3 regions of the Nostoc sp. LEGE 12447 genome follow, and region 3 is predicted to be linked to each of the others. Evidence: predicted binding sites of a transcription regulator. Region 3 holds the regulator's gene; each other region holds the start of a gene.
The links. Region 3 encodes NtcA, which controls nitrogen genes in cyanobacteria. Its sites were predicted from a motif close to TNTGTANNNNNNNNTACANA; they were not measured.
Positions count from the first base shown of each region.

Region 1 (2,274 bases), on a different contig from region 3:
GAATGGCAAGTTCAAGCGCAGGATTTAGCTTTGCAATGGCTTAACTACATCAATAGGAGGACAAAGTAACGAATAATTGATAATGAATAAGTCTCCTCCAGTCAAACAATAACAATCAGTTATGGATACTGCTATTCTGCCATCTACGTTCCTGCTAACCTTGTTGTTATCGGTTGGGCTGTTTTTCTTTATTCGTGCCTCGACTAAAGACCGCATACAAACAGTGCAACTGGTATCTGAGCAAGACGAAGCTGCTTTAATGTCTCAATTAAAAGAGTATTTTCGCTCCCGGTCTTACCAAGTAGCAGAGGTAGACCGAGAACAAAACAAAGTGACTTTTGAAGGGAATGTTCGCCCCAGTTGGTTTTTAGCTATATTTTTAACTCTGCTGGCAGCGACTGGGATTGTTTGTCTCTCACTAGTCGTATACCTGCTTTTTCCTAACCTCAGTCCCATTGTTTTGGCTATGGTACTGCTGTCGCCTTTAAGTGGTCTGTTTTATTGGAAAAAATCTGGAAGACTTGAGAAGGTGTCACTCAAAGTAGAAACAACTCAGAGTGAACAAACCTCCTCAAGTAAGATCACTGTAGTTGCCCATCGAGATGAACTCAGTGAGTTACAGAGAACTCTACAGCTCAAGGCTGGTGAATAATTGTTGCTTTTTTTAACTATGATATGCAGACTTCTGACCTGATCTAATCTTTAGGCAATGAAAAGTAAAAAGGAGGAAATCAAGACTTCTGCTTTGTCACTTTCCCCACGATATAAGTCGTGGGGAGAAATTTAAATTAATTAACTTAAATTCGTTGACAGAGCTTGGTTAACAATTCACGGTATAAGAGCGCAACTTCACTAGCGCTTTTGGAGGCGCTTGGCTCTATACCCACTCCCTTCTATATCATGACACTAGTATCAACCCATGCAATCTAGCGTGCTTTGAGACTAGTTTATTTTCCAATTACCTGGACTAGCCTGACTGGCAAATCAGCTCCAAACTAAAAAAAAATTAAATTTTGCATAAACTTAGCTATTTTGCCAGTTAATGAATAGTCAGGAGCCACATTCAATGTGTAAGATGACCATCTATGGTTCACCGACTAGCTAAAGCAAGAGGTTCTTGACCAGGCGAAGGTTCTAATACCCTCAAGCTTGGAAACAAGAAATGGTTTTCCTCTACGTATTGAGCACCAAACAGTCCCTTTTCTGCCCAGAAATAACGATCTGTTGTGTGTTCATTTCGCTTTACGAGTAGCAACGCAGGTGGCAAAATCCCTTCAGCTTGAATGAATCTTCTCGCTGCTGTCACAGGTTTTTCTTCGCCACTTTCGATGCTATATTGAGGCACGTGTTCCAAAATCCTCCGTCCTTCTTGACGACGGCGACTTTTCCTTTTGCGTCTCCTTGCCAACCTATTGTCCTCCTCTTTCAAGCTATAGATTGTAGTGTTAGCTACAAAATCCGTCGTCATTATATAAGTTCTAGTTCAAAATATCAATAGTTTTTAACCTTTTCATGCAAGAAAATTAACATCTTTGAAAATAGATAAAACAAAGTTACCTAAGAAAATAATTCCTTGGTACAAACCATCACTAAGAAGATTTTAGTTAAGCTTTATTGAATGGGTGAGGTAAAAATTAAGTATCCTCTCTTATCATCATGCCTTAAAATCTGTAATCTTGAGCAAGAGCTAAAAAATGTTAATGTCTGCCAGTTCCGATTTTATTGCTCTGTGTCGAGAGCAAATAGCGCTGCTAACCCAAGGGCTGGGAGCAACTTTAAGTATTGTGTACCTGACACAAGAATTGGTAGAGGCTCCTTCTAGTGAGGCCAAACTGATTCCTGTGGTAATTTACCCAGAAACAGCATTATTACCGCCAGGGGAAGAAACTGCTGAGGTGACAGTAGTACACAAGCAACTTCAAGTTGGAAATGTGTTTATATTACCCAACGATCGCAGAAGGTTATTGACAGCAGAATCGGAATCTCCAACCTCATCACAGCAGTCTGAGGCATCTCAACCCCATTTAAAAGAGGAATACCTCTTTAGTGGCAACCAAATTGTTTTACCTCTAGTTTATGAGGGTGTGATGATGGGGTTATTGGTGACGGGTAGGCAAGACCGGGCATGGAATGAACATGAGGAAAGTCAAATTCAACAGATAGCCCAAACATTAGCGATCGCTTGTATTTTAGATCAACGCCGGGCATGGTTTGAGGAGCAGTTGCGTGAGCAACAAATTCTCCAAGAAAAACAGCGAGATTTGCTAGATAACC
Region 1 is NZ_JADEXT010000003.1:247,527-249,800, forward strand. It holds gene IQ274_RS05720 (PadR family transcriptional regulator) at 1-69, shown strand, start outside; gene IQ274_RS05725 (cofactor assembly of complex C subunit B) at 122-652, shown strand; gene IQ274_RS05730 (DUF3155 domain-containing protein) at 1,091-1,408, opposite strand; gene IQ274_RS05735 (GAF domain-containing sensor histidine kinase) at 1,695-2,274, shown strand, end outside.
Region 1: the regulator NtcA is predicted to act here: its motif matches at 1,437-1,456, upstream of IQ274_RS05730 (DUF3155 domain-containing protein).

Region 2 (2,274 bases), on a different contig from region 3:
AGGTTTGATTGCTCAACAACCATCTGAGTTGGCAATGTTAACTCAAATGGTTGTTACTTCTGCTTTGCGAGATGCTGGCTTAGTTCTACCTTTAACTGATTGTGCTGTCGTCATTGGATCGAGTCGCTCTTATCAAGCATCTTGGGAGATGTTGGCGCGGCAAATGTATAAAGATGCGGAAAATTTGCCCGTTTCTGATTTTGGAAATTGGTTAGAGATATTACCTCATATCAATGCGATCGCAGCTGCAAGACAAATCGGTGCAACAGGTATGGTTTTGGCACCGATGGCAGCTTGTGCAACTGGAATTTGGTCTATCGCCCAAGCAGCCTTACTTATACAAACTGGGCAATGCCAACAGGCGATCGCAGGCGCAGTGGAAGCACCAATTACACCCCTAACTTTAGCTGGGTTTCAGCAGATGGGTGCTTTGGCGAAAACTGGGGCTTATCCCTTTGATTTGCAGCGAGAAGGGTTAGTTTTGGGCGAAGGCGCAGCTGTGTTTGTTTTAGAATCCGCAGAGTTGGCAAAACAGCGACAAGCAAAAGTGTATGGTGAAATTCTCGGTTTCGGCTTAACTAACGACGCATATCATAGTAATTCACCGGAACCTGAAGGGAAAAGTGCGATCGCAGCTATCAAACAATGTCTAGAACGCAGTTGTCTATCACCAAGCGATATTGATTACATTCACGCTCATGGTACAGCAACCCAGCTAAATGACCAGATGGAGAGTATGGTAATCCAGCGTTTGTTTCCCCAAGGCGTGGCAGTTAGTTCGACCAAAGGAAGCACAGGTCATACATTAGGAGCATCAGGAGCATTAGGCGTAGCTTTTTCTCTCATGGCATTAAAGCATCAAATATTACCGCCTTGTGTAGGCTTGCAGCAGCCAGAGTTTGATTTAGAAATCGTTACAGCAGCACGTCTAAGTAGAATTAGGCAGGTTTTATGTTTGAGTTTTGGCTTTGGTGGACAGAATGTCGCGATCGCGTTAGCTAAGTCCCCATAGTACTTTGTACCTACAGCACAATATAAAATATAAAACTGTAACAAAAACTACAAAATTCCTATTTTTCTCAAAAAAAGGATAAGCTAGTTACAGAATGATATCCGGTTCGTAAAGATACCGTGATTAGGAGAAAATTTTATGATTTCAAAATCACTACTACCGCTAGAACCTGCTTCTCCAGCGCATATATGCCCATTTGACCAAGCCTGTAGCTACTTAGAAGCGGCAGCTAAAGAACTAAATTTAAATCAGGGTTTGCTGGAAATCCTCAGCCATCCGCGTAAGGTTGTCACAGTTTCCATTCCCGTGAAACTAGATGACGGGGAAATACAGGTTCTTGCTGGACACCGGGTACAGCACTGCGATGTCTTAGGTCCCTACAAGGGCGGAATTCGTTATCATCCGGCAGTGACATTGCGCGAAGTATCGGCTTTGGCAATGCTGATGACCTGGAAATGTGCATTGTTAGGTATTCCTTATGGTGGTGGTAAGGGTGGCATTGCCATAGATCCAAAACGTTACAGTGTTGGCGAATTAGAGCGAATTAGCCGCCGTTATATCAGTGAGTTAATTAAAGATATTGGGCCTTCCGTAGATATTCCTGCGCCAGACATGGGCACTTCTGCTCGTGAAATGGCTTGGATGATGGATACTTACTCTGTGAATGTCGGTAATGCTGTACCAGGCGTTGTGACTGGTAAACCGCTTTCCATTGGTGGTTCTCTAGGGCGAGAAATGGCAACTGGACGTGGCACAATGATTATTGTGCGTGAGGCGCTAGCAGATCAAGGTAAATCCTTAGTAGGAGTGCGAGTAGCTATTCAAGGTTTTGGTAATGTCGGTGGTGCCGCAGCTGAATTACTCCATCAAGCAGGCGCGAAAATTATCGCTGTTTCAACAGGTGCTGGAGGAATATTTTCCGAAGCTGGTCTTGATATTCCCGCGTTGAAAATCTACGCTGCTGAAAATCGCAAGAGTATTGTAGGTTTCCCCCAATCTGTACCAATTAGCAATGCAGATTTATTGACTTTACCCTGCGATGTCTTAATACCAGCAGCTTTAGAAAACCAGATCACTGAAGAAAATGTGAATCAGGTGCAAGCGCAAATTGTCGCAGAAGCAGCTAACGGGCCGGTTACTCTTGAGGCTAACTTGGCCTTAGAAGCGCGGGGTGTAACAGTACTACCAGATATATTGGCGAATGCTGGTGGTGTGGTAGTCAGTTATTTGGAATGGGTGCAGGGTCTTTCTTACGTATTTTG
Region 2 is NZ_JADEXT010000012.1:166,017-168,290, reverse strand. It holds gene IQ274_RS15385 (beta-ketoacyl-ACP synthase) at 1-1,012, shown strand, start outside; gene IQ274_RS15380 (Glu/Leu/Phe/Val family dehydrogenase) at 1,151-2,274, shown strand, end outside.
Region 2: the regulator NtcA is predicted to act here: its motif matches at 1,047-1,066, upstream of IQ274_RS15380 (Glu/Leu/Phe/Val family dehydrogenase).

Region 3 (2,274 bases):
CATTGACGCGGATATTTTTCGGCCCTAGTTCAGCAGCTAGGTAACGCACGCTCATTTCTAACCCTGCTTTAGCAACTCCCATAACGTTGTAGTTAGGGATTGCTCTAACACCGCCTAAATATGTCAGCGTGACGATACTACCTCCCTCAGTCATCAAAGGTTTCGCTGCACCACTTAACTGCACCAGCGAGTAGGTACTGATTTCTAAGGCAGTGTTGAAGCCAGAACGAGAGGTTTGGCTAAAGTCTCCACTTAAATCGTCTTTACTGGCAAAGGCCAGACAATGGATGAGAATGTCTAGCTTCCCCCATTGCTCACGAATTGTCTCAAAGGTAGATTGAATCTGTTCTTCATCTTGGACATTACAAGGAAGAAATAAGCTTGGGTTGAGGGGTTCTACCAACTCCGCAACTTTTTTCTCCATTTTGCCGCGTTCATCCGGCAGGTAGGTAATACCCAGGTTTGCTCCGGCTTTATGCAGCTGTTGGGCGATGCCCCAGGCGATCGAGCGGTTATTGGCAATACCTGTAACAAGAGCATTTTTTCCAGTCAGATTCAGCATAGAAATTGTTAATGCGATCGATCATTAGGAGCATACTAGAATCTGAGGCACGTTTGTCTTTGTTTTATACAGGATTTGCAAAAATGAATATTGAGAAGGGTGTTTGCTATGACAAAAATCTTGATTTTTCCTAAAGATTTTCTCAAGATATCTTTATTTGTTCTTTAAAAAACCCTTTTTAATACAGTTATTGGAACTACTTATCAACAATTAGTAGCTGAAAGGATCAACAATTATGTATCATTATAAACAAACAGTTATGAAGCGATTAGTTTGAGTATAGGAAAGTACAGAAAGGTTGACGGTGCTTTATTCATTTTTCGGGTGTATTCTTAGGTAATCAGTTTTTGTTTTTCCGGCATTGGGTAGGGGAAGGGAGATGATCGTGACACAAGATAAAGCCCTAGCAAATGTATTTCGTCAGATGGCGACCGGGGCGTTTCCGCCAGTTGTGGAAACGTTTGAACGCAATAAAACGATCTTTTTTCCTGGCGATCCTGCCGAACGAGTTTATTTTCTTTTGAAAGGTGCTGTTAAACTTTCTAGGGTGTACGAGGCAGGAGAGGAAATAACAGTAGCATTGCTTCGGGAAAATAGTGTTTTTGGTGTTTTGTCATTGCTGACAGGAAATAAGTCGGATAGGTTTTACCATGCGGTTGCATTTACCCCTGTGGAATTACTGTCAGCCCCAATTGAACAAGTAGAGCAAGCACTTAAGGAAAATCCAGAATTATCAATGTTAATGCTGCGGGGTCTTTCTTCGCGCATTTTACAGACAGAGATGATGATTGAAACTCTTGCTCACCGAGATATGGGTTCTAGGTTGGTGAGTTTTTTATTAATTCTTTGTCGGGATTTTGGCGTTCCTTGTGCAGATGGGATAACTATTGATCTGAAGTTATCTCATCAGGCGATCGCAGAAGCAATTGGTTCAACTCGTGTTACTGTTACTAGGCTACTAGGGGATTTGCGTGAGAAAAAGATGATTTCTATCCACAAAAAGAAGATTACCGTGCATAAACCTGTTACCTTAAGTAGGCAATTCACATAAAATCAATCGGAGAAAGGGGAATCGGCGCGTGTTCTATTTTGAAAGATGACACTAATAGCTAGAGGTAAATCTAAAATTGAATAATTTCAGCTATTGCCAACTTCCACTTCTCCGCAGACAATGCTTAAAAGTAGTAGGCTGTATCTGGAAGGATTTCGGTAGCTAAAGATGACCACCGGATACATCCTCATCGCAGCAATTTTAATTCTGGGAGGCGTAATTGCCACCGTGGGCGATCGCATCGGCACACGAGTTGGCAAAGCCCGCCTCTCACTTTTTAAGCTTCGTCCGAAAAATACTGCCGTAGTGGTAACTATTTTTACGGGCGGTTTGATTTCAGCATCAACATTAGGAATTTTATTCGCTGCCGATGAAGGCTTGCGAAAGGGAGTTTTTGAATTAGAAGATATTCAAACAGACCTCAGACAGAAACGGGAACAGCTAAAAACCGCAGAAACTCAGAAAAGTCAGGTAGAAAGTGAGCTAAATCAAGCAAGAATTGCCCAAGCAAAAGCACAACAAGACTTACAGGCAATTAATCAGTCTTTACAGGCAGCAAATGCCAAACAACTCCAAACACAAGCTCAGTTGAACCGCACCATTAGTCAACAAGCTCAAACTCAAACTCAACTCCAACGCACTCAAGGTCAATTAGGACAAG
Region 3 is NZ_JADEXT010000043.1:30,835-33,108, forward strand. It holds gene fabI (enoyl-ACP reductase FabI) at 1-562, opposite strand, end outside; gene ntcA (global nitrogen regulator NtcA) at 942-1,613, shown strand; gene IQ274_RS29210 (DUF3084 domain-containing protein) at 1,782-2,274, shown strand, end outside.